Regions from separate parts of the Bacillus cereus group sp. RP37 genome, predicted to be linked through region 1. Evidence: riboswitches for the same ligand, from Rfam matches in the RefSeq annotation. Region 1 holds a riboswitch; the other holds the start of a gene.

Region 1 (7,111 bases):
TAATTAAGCTATAAAACACCGGAGGGGAAGGCGGGGTGTCTAGCACTCTATGCTTAAGAAAAAACAGGACGAACCTACCGGGATTTTTGATAGGTGTAGAATTAAAAATAAAAAGCCAAGGAGAAAATTTATTCGCTCCTTGGCTTTTAAGATATTTCTTTTCGTTAAAACGAAGAAATACGTTGCTTCGTTTTTGGTACAATAATAAATTTGATCCAGATTACCCCGATCACCATAATAATCAAAGCATGCAGTAATTGTCCCGTAGCAATGAGTATAACAATTGAAAATACAATGAGTTGAATACTTAACAATATAAAGATTAAGCGAAGAAATTGATGCATTCGTTTTTCAGTATCAATTGGATATAATGCTACAATAATATTTCCTGAAAAATATTTCCATAGAGAACGAAGCTGCATAGAAATCATATATAGGACGATGTAAGCAATAGCACCTTTTACGTATATATTTGGAATAAAGTATAGGGCGAAAGCACCGATTAACCCTAAGCGAATATATATACCAAAATAATCATTTCCACGTAAAAATGCTAGTGTATGTAAATAGAAGAAAGTTGCTCTTTTTTTATGTAATAAAGGTTCAATCCAATTTGTAAGCCATTTTCTTTTATTTACTTGCTTATTCAGTTGCGGAACATCGGTGAAAATGCTAGCAAATTGATAAAAACGAACGTCCATTTTCTCTTCTTGTTCGATTATGTAATCCCACGGTATTCGTTTTGTAGGCTGTTTTTTCGTGTATAGAAGCAGGAAAGCAAGTAGCAAGAGCAATCCGCCTAATATGAGAACATTTGCCGAATAAAACAGCATGTAAATGAGTAAGGCGTTACAAGTAATACGGATGATCAGCCATATATTTTTTTCATAACCATCACGCCACATCCAATGTATGTACATGTTCCAAGCTTTCGTAATCATTAAAACGATAAAGATTGTACATAAGAAAGGTACAGTTAATTGTAATGATTGCAGTGCAAGTGGTACGAGAATAAGGAACGTAAATAATAATGGGAAAAGCTGAATGATGTAATTATATAGAAGAGATTTTTTAAAATAAGATGTTAATTTCTCTTCTAGTGCGAGTAAATAGACAGCATCAGGTTTCTGAATAAATGTACGGATAGGGCATCTCGTTATAATGAATGTAAGTACAATCGTGATGAGTAGTAAAGATAGTCCTTTAGAAGGAGCTGTCTTAAGAAACTTTGCGTAATAGTAAGCACCTATACAGGCAACGAAGATAAAGCTATATAGTAAACCGTTAATCATACGTGCAAAGTATGTAATGATATTTTGAATATGTTGTTGGAAGCGACTGCTCCATAACGATTCAATTGACATGTTTTCACCTCTTTGTTCTATTATATATGTTTTACAAAAGAAAAAACGAGCAAATTGCGTTATGCAACTTGCTCGTTTTTCTTTTCGTTATTTTTTTTCTGATCACGATTCATTAATGGATAGAAAGCAAAGCCGATTACGAATAAACCAATTCCGAGAAGGAACGTTTTTATATCGGATGCTCCTGTTTTAATAACCCATAGTGCGTAGCAAAGTGCGATTACTGCGACTATACCATCTGTAATTCTTGCCCGCATTTCATTTTTATATGTTTCACCAGTTGCGACTAGTTTTAACTGGAAGATTGGTGAAACGAGATATGGAATGAGGTAGGCCAGTGTTGATACGGTAATAACGAATGTATAAGCTTCCGCAATAGTTCCTGATAACGTTGAGAATAAGAACACTTGCGACATAATGTTTGTTAATCGTAATGAGTAAATTGGACTTCCTTTTTTATTTGTTTTTGTGAAGAAGGAAGGGAAGAAACCTTCTTTTGCTGCTTGATACGGTACTTCTGAGCTTAATAAAATCCAGCCTAATATAGAACCGAATAGGGAAGTAAGAGCAAGTAATGCCATCAGTTTCCCGCCGCCATGACCCATTGCAGCGTTTAATGCATCTGCTAATGGACGTTCAGAAGCTTGTAATGTATCAACGTGAAGTACACCCATTGTTAAAATTGTAATTCCTAAGTAAATCGCAACTGTAATAAGTAATCCTGCAACTGTTGCGCGTTTTACTGTTTTAGGAGAGGTAGCACGGTTTGATAAAAGTACTGCCGATTCAATTCCGATAAATGCCCAAAGCGTTGTAAGAGCAGCTAAGTTTACTTGTGAAAGAAGGCCGTGTGATACACCTGATTTATCGATCATCGGTGTGTACCATTGTCCAAACTTAGAAGCTTCGAATGCAAATAACGTAACGACGATGAATAAAAGGAATCCAGTTACTTTCGTTGTTGTTGCTAAGAAGTTTAGCTTTCCAGCTCCGCTTACACCGTTTGTTAATATAATATGAGTTCCCCAAAGTAAGATGGAACAAATCGTAAATGTAATTAGTTTTCCGACTTCTATATCGAACGAGCCGATTGAAAAGAGTAGTCGTGTATCTTTCATAATTGGGAAGAAGAGTGATAAATATCCCGCGAAAGATGTAATGATGGCAACGTTACTTGCCCAGTTTGCAACCCAATATCCCCATACCATACTGAAACCAGCCATTTTTTTCTTTTTTGGTGTTGAGAATAAAGCATATGCATGACTTTGTGGTCCTGTCGTTAAATCAGGACGACGAATTGCTAAATTACCGAAAACAAGAGCTAGCATTAAAACACCAAACCCTGTTGTTAACCAAGCTAAAGTGACACCGAGAGGGCTTGCTGTTTGTGCCAACGTACTTGGCACCATGAAAATCCCAGCGCCAACCATGTTACCGACAACGAAAGCTGTTAGTACCCAAAAGCCCCATTTTTTTTGTTGCATAGAAAATACCTCCAAAGTTAGTATAACCAAGTCAAGCGAGGAGATATGTATGTCTTCTTAGTAGAGAAGAGAAGTCCCAAACAAAACAAAAAAAGCACGTAATTTGCCGCTACATGCTTTCTATCTTATAAGAAACCCACGACATACCTCTCGATAGCTCTCCACAAACGAAACGTTTCGTTTGTGACAGTTCTGCACTTATTAAATGCAGACCCAGCAAGCGTGCATGGTGGACACGGGCTTACTTCGGCAATCATTCCTTTCTCATTCCTTCATCAATGCCACTACATCTCCAGAAATGATACTCTTAATGACTGCAACCTCTACCTCACCGAGATACGAATGAGGATTTAAATATTAAATTAACGTCTTTAAGAGTAACAAATGAATTTTTATACGTCAATGGATATAGAAATAATCAGATTATAGGGAAGAGTTTGTGATTAAAAGGGAGAGGGATTGTTATGTAATATTGAATTTTCATAATATAATAAATGTTATTGGCGCTAGAAGATTGAGAAGGGGATGAAGTATATGTCTGTATGTCATAAACATTCAGTAATAGGTGTATTAGATTCGGGAGTTGGGGGATTAACAGTTGCGAGCGAAATTATAAGACAATTGCCTAAAGAGAGCATTTACTATATTGGTGATAATGATCGTTGTCCGTATGGGCCGAGAAGTGTAGAGGAGGTACAATCTTTCATATTTGAAATGGTTGAGTTCCTCAAGCAGTTTCCATTAAAAGCTCTAGTTGTAGCATGTAATACTGGTGCAGCTGCAGCATTGACCGCGTTGCAAGAAGCACTTCCCATCCCGGTTATTGGTGTTATACATCCGGGAGCAAGAGCTGCAATTAAAGTGACAAAGAAAGGGAGAATTGGAGTAATTGGAACTGTAGGTACGATAAAATCTAATATGTACGAACAAGCATTACACGAGCTGGATACATATTTGGAAGTGCATAGTCATGCATGTCCGACTTTAGCTACAGTTGTAGAAAATCAATTAGAAGACACAGCATATGTCATGCAGCAAGTGAAACAAGCTTTACTGCCATTAACGAAGGAAGATATAGATACGTTAATTCTTGGGTGTACGCATTATCCACTTTTAGAGTCCTATATAAAAAAGGAGTTAGGAGAGGCTGTAACGATTATTAGTTCTGCAGAAGAAACAGCGATAGAGTTAAGCACAATTTTACAGCACAAAGGAATTCTGTCTGACAATCTTAATCCGAAGCATCGATTTTTTACAACAGGCTCAGTTTCATCATTTGAACATATTGCTGAGCGATGGCTAGGGTATCAAATTTCTGTAGAAGGTGTGAATTTACCTATGGAAAAACAAATCGTGAAATAAAAAGAAGCTGATCTAAAACTAGATCAGCTTCTACATATAAGATTAAACTAAGTTTAATACAGTTACTTTTTCACGTGTCATAGACTCAAGGCTCTTACGAATACCTTGTGCGCCCATACCTGAACCTTTTACACCGATGAATGGGAAGTGGTCAGGGCCGCGCTCTGTGCGTCCGTTAATTTGAACAGAACCAGTTTCGATTTTGTTAGCAATTGCAAATGCTTTGTTAATGTCTTTTGTGAAGACACTTGCTTGCAAGCCGAACTCTGATTTGTTAGCAATTTCAATTGCTTGCTCATCTGAAGAAACACGGATGATTGGAAGGATTGGGCCGAATGGCTCTTCCCAAGCAACTTTCATTTCTTCTGTTACGTGGTCGATTAATGTTGGGTAAATTAAGTTACGCTCACGTTTGTTACCGATAACGATTGTTGCACCCTTTTCAACAGCGTCGTCAACTAAGCTTTGGACGAAGTCAGCAGACTTGTCGTCGATTAATGGAACGATTGTGCTGTCTTGTTCTGGAGATCCAACTGATAGTTCAGCTACTTGCGCTTTTAATAAGCCAACAAGCTCATCCGCTACGTTTTCGTGTACAAGTACACGTTTAATAGCTGTACAACGTTGACCAGAGTAAGAGAATGCACCACTTACGATATGGTTTGCAGCATCTTGTAAGTCAGCATCTTCGCGAACGATACCAGGGTCTTTACCACCAAGTTCTAATACAAGTGGAATCATTGCAGCTTTTTTCGCTAAATGTTTACCTGTGTTTGTACCACCTGTGAACGATACCATATTGATGCCATCATGTTCTACTAAGTAGTCACCAATTACAGAACCACGTCCTGTCGCTACGTTTACAAGACCTTTTGGAAGGCCAGCTTTATGAAGTGCTTCAACCATTTTAATACCACTAATTGCACCTTGAGTTGCTGGTTTGAAAATAACAGCGTTACCCATAATTAATGCTGGTGCAAGTTTTGCAGCAGATAAGTTTACTGGGTAGTTAAATGGTGCGATTGCTAATACAACACCAAGTGGTGCGCGTTGGATGATCGCAAGTTTAGACTTCGTTCCGCCAGGGAAGCTATCGCCCATCATGCTTTCTCCGTGCATATGTAAAGCTTCTTCGATTGTGTAACGAATGAAGTCAGCTGTACGAACAACTTCTTTTTTCGCATCTTTATATCCTTTACCGACTTCTTTCATAATGATATCGGCAATTTCATCTTGCATATTTACGAGCTCATCAGCCCATTTATATAAATATTTTGCGCGATCTTGTAGAGAAGCTTCCGCCCATGATTTTTGAGCTTCTTTTGCAGATGCAATTGCTTCATCTACTTCTCCGCGAGTAATTGCTTGTACTTGTCCAATTACTTCGTGTAAGTATGGAGATGGAATTTCGATTGTTTCTCCTGAAGAGCTTTCTCTCCATTCTCCGTCTAAATAAAATTTGTACGTATTGCTAGTTGTCATGATTAGTCCTCCTAAAATAGCAACTTGTAAGAGTGAGTATAAGGTGATTGTAGGGGGTTTGATAACATTTTTCAAATGAAATGTTTGTGAAAACGATTTCTTATTCTTTTTTTGTTGTGTATGCCCTTTCTTACAGAAGATTCTCTTATTTCAAACGGATGTATCGTATTATGAACCTCCTTCATTTTTGGTGATAAAAAATTATTTTATTCTATAGCTAAAAAAATAATTGACAGAATACTCAATAAAGTTGTAAGATTATAAATGGAAAATAAATGAAGGGGGTGTGCGTAATGATTGTAATCGTAAATGTAATGAGTTTAGCTCTGTTAAATGGCAGAAAACATTCATATCATTACGCAACCCGTACGGATATATAGGGCATCTTTGTCTTATAAAAAGCGTACGTTGCGTATATCGTAACGTACGCTTTTATGCATTTTTGTGCATATCGTCAAGCGGCGGTATGCTTTTTTTTGTCTAATTTGCTTGTTTCCATACTTTGTATGGTTACGATAAAACAAACTTTGGAAGGTGGAAAAATGTGATGAGATTGTATGGGTTACGAAATGTAAATATGATGGGTCTGGATAGTGGATAAAGACATGAGAGTGAAACGAGAACGAGAAGGGAGAGGTTACATTGTTATCAGTATTACTAAAGTTAAAATGGTTTTTTCAAGAGCATTGGAAGAGATATAGTATCGCCATTGGAGCTCTTTTAATTGTGAATATAGTTGAGGTTATTCCCCCGAAAGTGTTAGGGGTTACGATTGATAATATAAAAACAGGAACGTTAACGAACGAAGCAATTATGCAATCTATTCTTATTTTAATAGGGGTTACGATAGTTGGATATGGCCTCACATTCGTTTGGCAACATCAATTGTTTGGCGGTGCATTCGTACTGGAGAAGACGATGCGCTCTAAATTTATGGGGCATTTACTTAAAATGACACCGACGTTTTATCAAAAAAATCGTACTGGCGATTTAATGGCGAGAGCAACGAATGATTTAAAAGCAATTGCTATGACGGCTGGTTTCGGTATATTAACGCTCGTGGATTCGAGTTTATATATGCTTACGATTGTCTTTATGATGGGATTTACAATTAGTTGGGAGCTTACATTTGCGGCACTTATACCGCTTCCAATTATGGCGTATGCGATGAATATATATGGAAAGAAATTGCATGAAAGATTTACAGTTGCGCAAGATGCGTTCGGTGATATGAACGATAAAGTATTAGAATCAATCGCTGGTGTGCGCGTTATTCGTGCATACGTACAAGAAAATGCAGATCAAGAAAGATTTCATCAGTTAGGAGATGACGTCTACGAAAAAAATATGAAGGTAGCCAGAATTGATGCATTATTCCAGCCAACTGTGAAAATGCTTGTTGGCCTTAGTTATTTAATT
Region 2 (7,111 bases), 860 kb from region 1:
ATATCCGTTCCTTGGAAAGTATTTACCAGAAGAAGTTGTTTTCATCACTTCCCAAGAACTAGAAGATAAATATCCAGAATTGACACCGAAAGATCGTGAACATGCAATTGCAAAAGAACACGGTGCAGTCTTTATTATAGGGATTGGTGATGCACTTCGTTCAGGTGAAAAGCATGACGGACGCGCAGCTGATTACGATGATTGGAAATTAAACGGTGATATTTTATTCTGGCACCCAGTACTACAATCTTCATTCGAATTATCATCAATGGGAATTCGTGTTGATAGTAAATCACTTGATGAACAGTTAACGAAAACGGGTGAAGATTTCAAACGTGAGTATGATTTCCATAAAGGGATATTAGAAGACGTACTACCATTAACAATTGGCGGTGGTATCGGACAATCAAGAATGTGCATGTACTTCCTACGTAAAGCACATATTGGTGAAGTTCAATCTTCTGTATGGCCTGACGATTTACGTGAAGCTTGCAAGAAAGAAAACATTCATCTGTTTTAATAGAATTATGAGGGAGAGTAGCTCAGGGATAGAGCTATCCTCCCTTTTTTGTTGTGTAAACGAGTGGTTTACAGAGAGTTTTACTAATGGTTTCTTTCATTTATATCTCTTTTTATGTAATAATTTGTTAAAGGAGGGGACGTTATGAGCATAGGAGAACAGCTGAAAAAATTACGAGAACTAAAGGGGTTTTCGCAAGAGGATGTTGCTAAAAAGATTGGTGTGACGAGGCAAGCAGTGTATAAGTGGGAAAATGATAAAAGCTTTCCGGATATTGAAAATTTGATTTTATTGAGCGAAATGTATAATGTTACGCTTGATGAATTAATAAAAGGTAATCAAGATTTAAAAGAAAAAATACATATTGATGAAGAAGATGAGGATTTTGAGAAAGAGAATGAATTTGGTTTTTATATTGGATGTGGTTTGCTAATTGTGAGTGCTTTCATTGATTATGAAGGAATGCAAGAGATCTTATTAGGAATTTCACTATTCATGATGGTTTTTTACACTGACATGAAGAAAGTTATTTTGAATGAGTTCCGATCGTTTTTTAATAGAAAAGATATATATGATAAGAAGTGAGAAGAGTCCGTTATATTTCCTAGGAAAGGGTATAACAAGTAATTGAATTGTTTTATAATGATTTTGGGATGTTGATAGTATGTTAAAAAGTTCAAACAAGCATAACCCCGTTCTAAAGCTAGGACGGGGTTAAAAATCTAAGTTTTATTCAACAATAGTGCTCTTTTTATTGAATAAGAATTTTCTTCAAATATTTTCACTTCAGTAAAGGTTTTTTATAAAACATCACCTACTTATTTGTTACCGAGTTCTTCCGCTAAACCGATTAAAATTCCTTCGGTTCCACGAATGTAGCAGAGTCGATACGAGTTCTCATACTGAACTACTTCGCCAACGAGCTCTGCACCATGCTTAGTAAGTCTGGATACCATTTCATCAATGTCTTCAACGGTGAACATGACGCGCAGATAACCGAGGGCGTTTACAGGAGCTGCCCGGTGATCTGCTATAGTAGGTGGGGTGAGAAATCGCGAAAGTTCAATTCGGCTGTGACCATCTGGCGTAACCATCATAGCAATCTCTACGCACTGGGAACCGAGTCCTGTTACGCGACCAGCCCATTCACCTTCAACAGTAGCTCGCCCTTCGAGATTCAAGCCAATCTCCTCGAAGAAAGAGATTGCGTTATCAAGGGATTCTACAACGATGCTGACATTGTCCATTCGTAGTAATCTGTTGTTTGTCATAGTCTTTATCTCCTTATATGTATAAATTTATTATCTAATTATCCTTATAATTATACTAAAATCTCTTCTAAACAAAAAACACCTTGTCACAGTGTAGGAAAATGTGACAAGGTGTTTTCGGGTATAGTATATAACACCTTGTTAACGAACAACACTTCCTAAATCCTCTACTATTGAAATATGCGCGAACTTTATTTCGTGAATGCTATCATTTCAAGAATTTGATAATGTAGTTGCTATTCGATAAAATAACTTCGAGTTTCCCACAAAATATTCCTATCCTGTACGCAAATGGCTCGATTGTTGTAAATAACTTTCTTGTCACTCTATACAAAGCAAACAGCTTTCTATTTATATAGGAAGGAAATAGATTAATATGGGTTTGTAAGCTGTAATCCAAATGTAAAATTAACTCATCTGAACCAAAGGCTCAACTTTCGCCATAAATGATTGATGCAGTGCCTCCACACCTGTTACTAAATGAAGGCGGTCAATAACGACAGACACTTTAATTTCTGATGTACTTACCATTTTAATATGAATATTTTCTTCTTTTAAAGTAGTGAACATATTCGCAGCGACACCTGGGTTAGATACCATACCTGATCCTACAATTGATACTTTTGCTAAATGATTTTCATATTCTACAGATTCATAGTGTAGTGTTTCTTGATTTTGTTCCAATACCTCTAAAGTTTCTCTTAAATCATTAGAGTGGATTGAGAAGGAGAGGTGAACAGTTCCTTCATTTGTAATACTTTGAATGATGATATCTACATTAATATGTGCCGCTGCTAATGTAGAGAAAACTGTTGAAAGTGCACCTTGTTCCAATCCTTTCATTGTGACGCGTGTAATATTATCTTCAAATGCAATACCTTTAACGATTGATTGTTGTTCCATGTTACATTCTCCTTTTACAATTGTTCCGTTTTCTTGTTCCATACTTGAGCGAACTTCTAAAACGACATTATGATTTTTAGCAAACTCAACCGCACGCGGGTGTAATACACCAGCACCGAGGTTTGCAAGTTCTAACATTTCGTCATAAGAAATTTCATCTAATTTATAAGCGTCTTTTACAACTCGTGGGTCCGTCGTGTATACGCCTGTCACATCCGTGTAAATATCACATTTTTTTGCTTTCAGTGCAGCGGTTAATGCAACAGCAGTTGTATCAGAGCCACCGCGTCCAAGTGTTGTAATTTCATGTTCTTCACTGACTCCTTGGAACCCAGCTATAATAACAATCGTGCCTTCGGCAAGATAAGATTGAATACGATCTGTATGAATGTCAGTAATCCGTGCATTACTATGTACAGATTCTGTCGTAATACCAGCTTGCCATCCTGTTAATGAAATTGCATGATAGCCTTTTGCTTGCAGTGCCATCGTTAATAATGAAATAGTTACTTGTTCTCCTGTAGATAGAAGCATATCCATTTCACGTTTACTTGGATTTTCTGTAATAGCGTTAGCGAGTGCGACAAGTTCATCCGTGCTTTTTCCCATTGCTGAAACGACAGAGACAATGCTATGACCTCGTTCATATTCTTCAATAATTAAATTTGCTACATGTTGAATGCGTTCGACGCTTCCGACAGAAGTGCCACCAAATTTTTGAACAATTGTTTCCATTACAAATTCCTTCTTTCGTCTATTTTTAAGAATAGATTAGGAAATATATAAATCCCAATACTCCTGTAGTTACCAGAAAGACAAACAAAAAACACCATCTCAAATAAGTGAGGATGGTGCTGTTACAGGAAAAGGGAAACAGAAAACGGAGCTAATAAAAAAACCGCCAAAAAAGGAATATCATAAAAAATGATATCTCTTTTTTGTAGATAGCTCTTCATACGTACACGTCTGTACATATGACAGTTCTGTTTCTATTCGAAAACAGCCCCAATTGATAAATGCAGAGAAATTTATCAATTTCGGCAATACTTCCTTTCATCTAAGTTCATAGACATCTCTGTGTCTCCATTAGACTACTCATAAGTATCGCAACCTCTATCTCACGTTTTAGGCGAGAGTGTTTGATTTATGAAGTTGTTGGTAACATTTGTTTTATAATAATTTAAATTTTTCGGGGAATCAAGTGTTTTATATATATTTTAAAAATTCTTTCTTTTTTTATGGGGAAGTTTGTGAAAAATGTAGCAAAATAAATTCATTGCATGTACATTAAATTTATAGTGCATTGGAGGTGGAAGAATGAAGAGGGAAAAGCCTATTTATGTTTCGGCAGAAATGAACACAACAATGGAGAAATTATGGGAATATACGCAGGAACCAGATATACATACAGAGTGGGATGCCCGCTTTACTGAAATTTCTTATTTAGAGAAAAAAGAAGGAGAACCACAGAAGTTTTTATATAAAACAAAGATCGGATTTGGACTTGAAATAGCTGGAGAAGGGGAATCAATAGGTGAGATAAGAAAAGAAACGGGTGAAAGAATTTCTTCTTTAAAATTTTGGACAGATAGTAAATTATCTCTTATTCAAATAGGGCGTGGTTATTGGAAGTATACACCGACCGAAGAACACATTCATTTTGAGACGCAATATGATTATGATACGAGGTTTGGTCGTATAGGGAGTGTAATAGATTCCTATATGTTTCGTCCGTTATTAGGTTGGGCGACAGCTTGGAGTTTTGATGCTTTAAAATTATGGTTAGAAAAGGGACTTCATCCTAGATTACTAATTAGAAAAACAATGACATATTGGCTCGTATGTTTTTTATTTGCTTTTGTATGGATGTATCAAGGGATAGTGCCGAAACTAGTTTTTACTCATTCAGAAGAAGTAAAGATGCTATCTGTGATGATTGGTTCAACTGAACATAGTATTTTTGTACTTAAAATAATTGGATTGCTAGAAATTATTTTTGGTGTCATATGGCTGTTGCCATTTCCAAAACAAAAAGTATTTATCGTACATATTTTTATGTTAATAGCCTTAATGATAGCGGCAGGATTTACGAATATCGTAAGCTTTACAGAGCCGTTTAATCCAATTACATTAAATATCCTACTGATAGGGTTATCGATTGTTGGTTATATAAATAGTTTTAATTTACCAAGTGCAAAAAATTGCAAGAGGACGAGAAAGGGATAATGTATGGCTAATATTTATGAGAGATTACTAGGAGATACTTATAAAAAACTTCATCCAGAATTACAGAAGCGGTATGCGATTACAGAAGATAATAGTTTCACAGGGGAAGGAAAGATGGATGAAATTTATGGAGGCTCTTTTTTCGTAAAATTAATATTAAAAATTGCATCGAAATTCCGTATGTTTTTCTCTGAGCGGGGGAAGGAAGTGCCATTTACAATACATAATACTGCTGAGCGAGATGAACATGGACATGAACTTGTGCGGTGGAATCGTACTTTTTATTTTCACAATAAGAAAAGATATTTTAATGCCGTTATGCAGTTGGATGAAGAGAATAATGAAATTGTGGATTGTTTTGGTGAACCGCACATACTTGTTTCTACATTGAATTTTCATATTGATGAGGTGGGGGCAATGCATATTTCTTCAAAGAAACAATGGTTTTTTATGTTTGGAAGAAAAATACCGTTACCTAGATTTTTATACGGAGAGGCAAAAATTGTAGAAAGTTATGATGAAACACTACAATGTTTTCGAATTCATGTACAAGTACGTAATCCGTTAATCGGTTCATTATTTTCATATAAGGGAACATTTGTGGAAAGGAAATAAATAGAATGAAAAATATAATAGTTGGGCTTGCTTGTTATATTATTTTTCTAATATGTGAGTGGTCAAATGTAAACCCAGTTGAAGCAATTATTTTATTATCTATTTTGTTATTTATACCGATGTCATTTTGCATTATTGATAAGAAAACAAGAAATGGATCGTATGTATTCTTTTATAAATTTGTATCGCTTTTATTTCCAATCGCAGCAATTAGTGCAATGCTAGCTTTCGTAACAAATCACTATTTCTTTGCACTACTTTGGTTTGTATATACAGGAATTGTTGCGTTATTTGGTGCAAGTAGATTGCTAGAAAGAGGATGGAAACCGTTAGAAGAGACGGCTATCGATAGTGCGTTTATGTATTTGTTTTTAGGTGGTTTTTGGTTTTTTGCTTCAGTAGCAAAGCTTTCCATTATGGACTTTAGTTCTGATATTGTTTTGCTTACCGCTGCACATTTTCATTATTCGGCATTTTTATTGCCGTTATCAGCTGGTTTAATTGGGAGAAAAAGAGAAAAGAGAAGTAAAGTGTATGATGCTATTATGTTTATCATCGTCATTTCACCTATGACAGTTGCAATAGGAATTACATACTCAAGGGTATTTGAATTTTTTGCAGTGTTCCTATATTTATGTGCGATTTATAGTTATGGTATTTATGTTTGGCGCACGAAATTTAATGCTATTAGTGCAAAGATTCTCCTAATCATATCGTCTAGTACACTCATGGTAACAATTATGTTTTCACTTATATATTCGTATGGGAATTTGACACATGTAATGACGATTACAATTGCTCAAATGGTTTGGATTCACGGTGTTGTCAATGGAATTGGAGTAGCGTTACCAGCATTTGTCGGTTGGATGATTGAAAAGAATGCTCCGAATTATAAATATTACGGGAAACCAATGAGCAGGTTAAGAGGAAATGCGACAGTTGGGGAAGCGTTTTTATATAACAGACATTTAATAGATAGCAAGGAATACAAAGGTTTAGTTGATAAAATGAATGATTTTCATAGTGAGGTATTTGACACGAAGAAGATTCCTTTAAGTATTATTCGATTTTATGAAAATACAAAAGAGTATGAGTTACAATCGCATATTAAATGGAATCGTTGGTTCCGCCCGCTTGCATTTTGCTATGAGAAAATCAGTAAACGTATCGAACAAATACATTTAGGAATGGGCGGCAAGTGGGAAACGATGCATGGCTCTATCGTTGGGATAATAGATGAGAAGGATGGAAGAGAGGATGTAAGGGCTTGGCTAAGAAAAAATGAAGCAGGAGAATCTATTTTTTTAGCTCTTTACTCAAAACATACACATGAGAATGAGACATACATGAATATCGGATTACCTTTACCATATTCGAATATGACAGGGGTTTTGAAATTATGTAATAAGAGTAATGATTTAATCATTACTAGTAAGCTGAGAAGAAATGGTAAGGGAGATGAGGGGATATATTTACATACGCGTTTCTTTACAATACGTTTACCGTTAGCAGAGACTTTTGTTATTAAAGAGGGCACGAATCACATATTAGAAGCTAATCATAGAATGTGGATATT

What was found. A riboswitch is a leader RNA that binds a small molecule or an ion and turns the genes downstream of it on or off. The one in region 1 is predicted to bind lysine.
Positions count from the first base shown of each region.
Region 2: it holds a riboswitch for lysine, as region 1 does, so the genes downstream of both, QCI44_RS19320 (aspartate kinase) here and QCI44_RS23910 (amino acid permease) in region 1, are expected to answer to the same signal.

Region 1 covers NZ_JARVHP010000001.1:4,523,290-4,530,400, reverse strand. The annotation lists gene QCI44_RS23915 (ABC transporter permease) at 165-1,364, opposite strand; gene QCI44_RS23910 (amino acid permease) at 1,424-2,848, opposite strand; lysine riboswitch at 2,995-3,182, opposite strand; gene racE (glutamate racemase) at 3,383-4,210, shown strand; gene gapN (NADP-dependent glyceraldehyde-3-phosphate dehydrogenase) at 4,253-5,692, opposite strand; gene QCI44_RS23895 (ABC transporter ATP-binding protein) at 6,335-7,111, shown strand, end outside.
Region 2 covers NZ_JARVHP010000001.1:3,663,477-3,670,587, reverse strand. The annotation lists gene asnA (aspartate--ammonia ligase) at 1-520, shown strand, start outside; gene QCI44_RS19330 (helix-turn-helix domain-containing protein) at 665-1,105, shown strand; gene QCI44_RS19325 (VOC family protein) at 1,339-1,791, opposite strand; gene QCI44_RS19320 (aspartate kinase) at 2,200-3,429, opposite strand; lysine riboswitch at 3,632-3,818, opposite strand; gene QCI44_RS19315 (DoxX-like family protein) at 4,012-4,920, shown strand; gene QCI44_RS19310 (DUF4166 domain-containing protein) at 4,924-5,535, shown strand; gene QCI44_RS19305 (YndJ family protein) at 5,541-7,111, shown strand, end outside.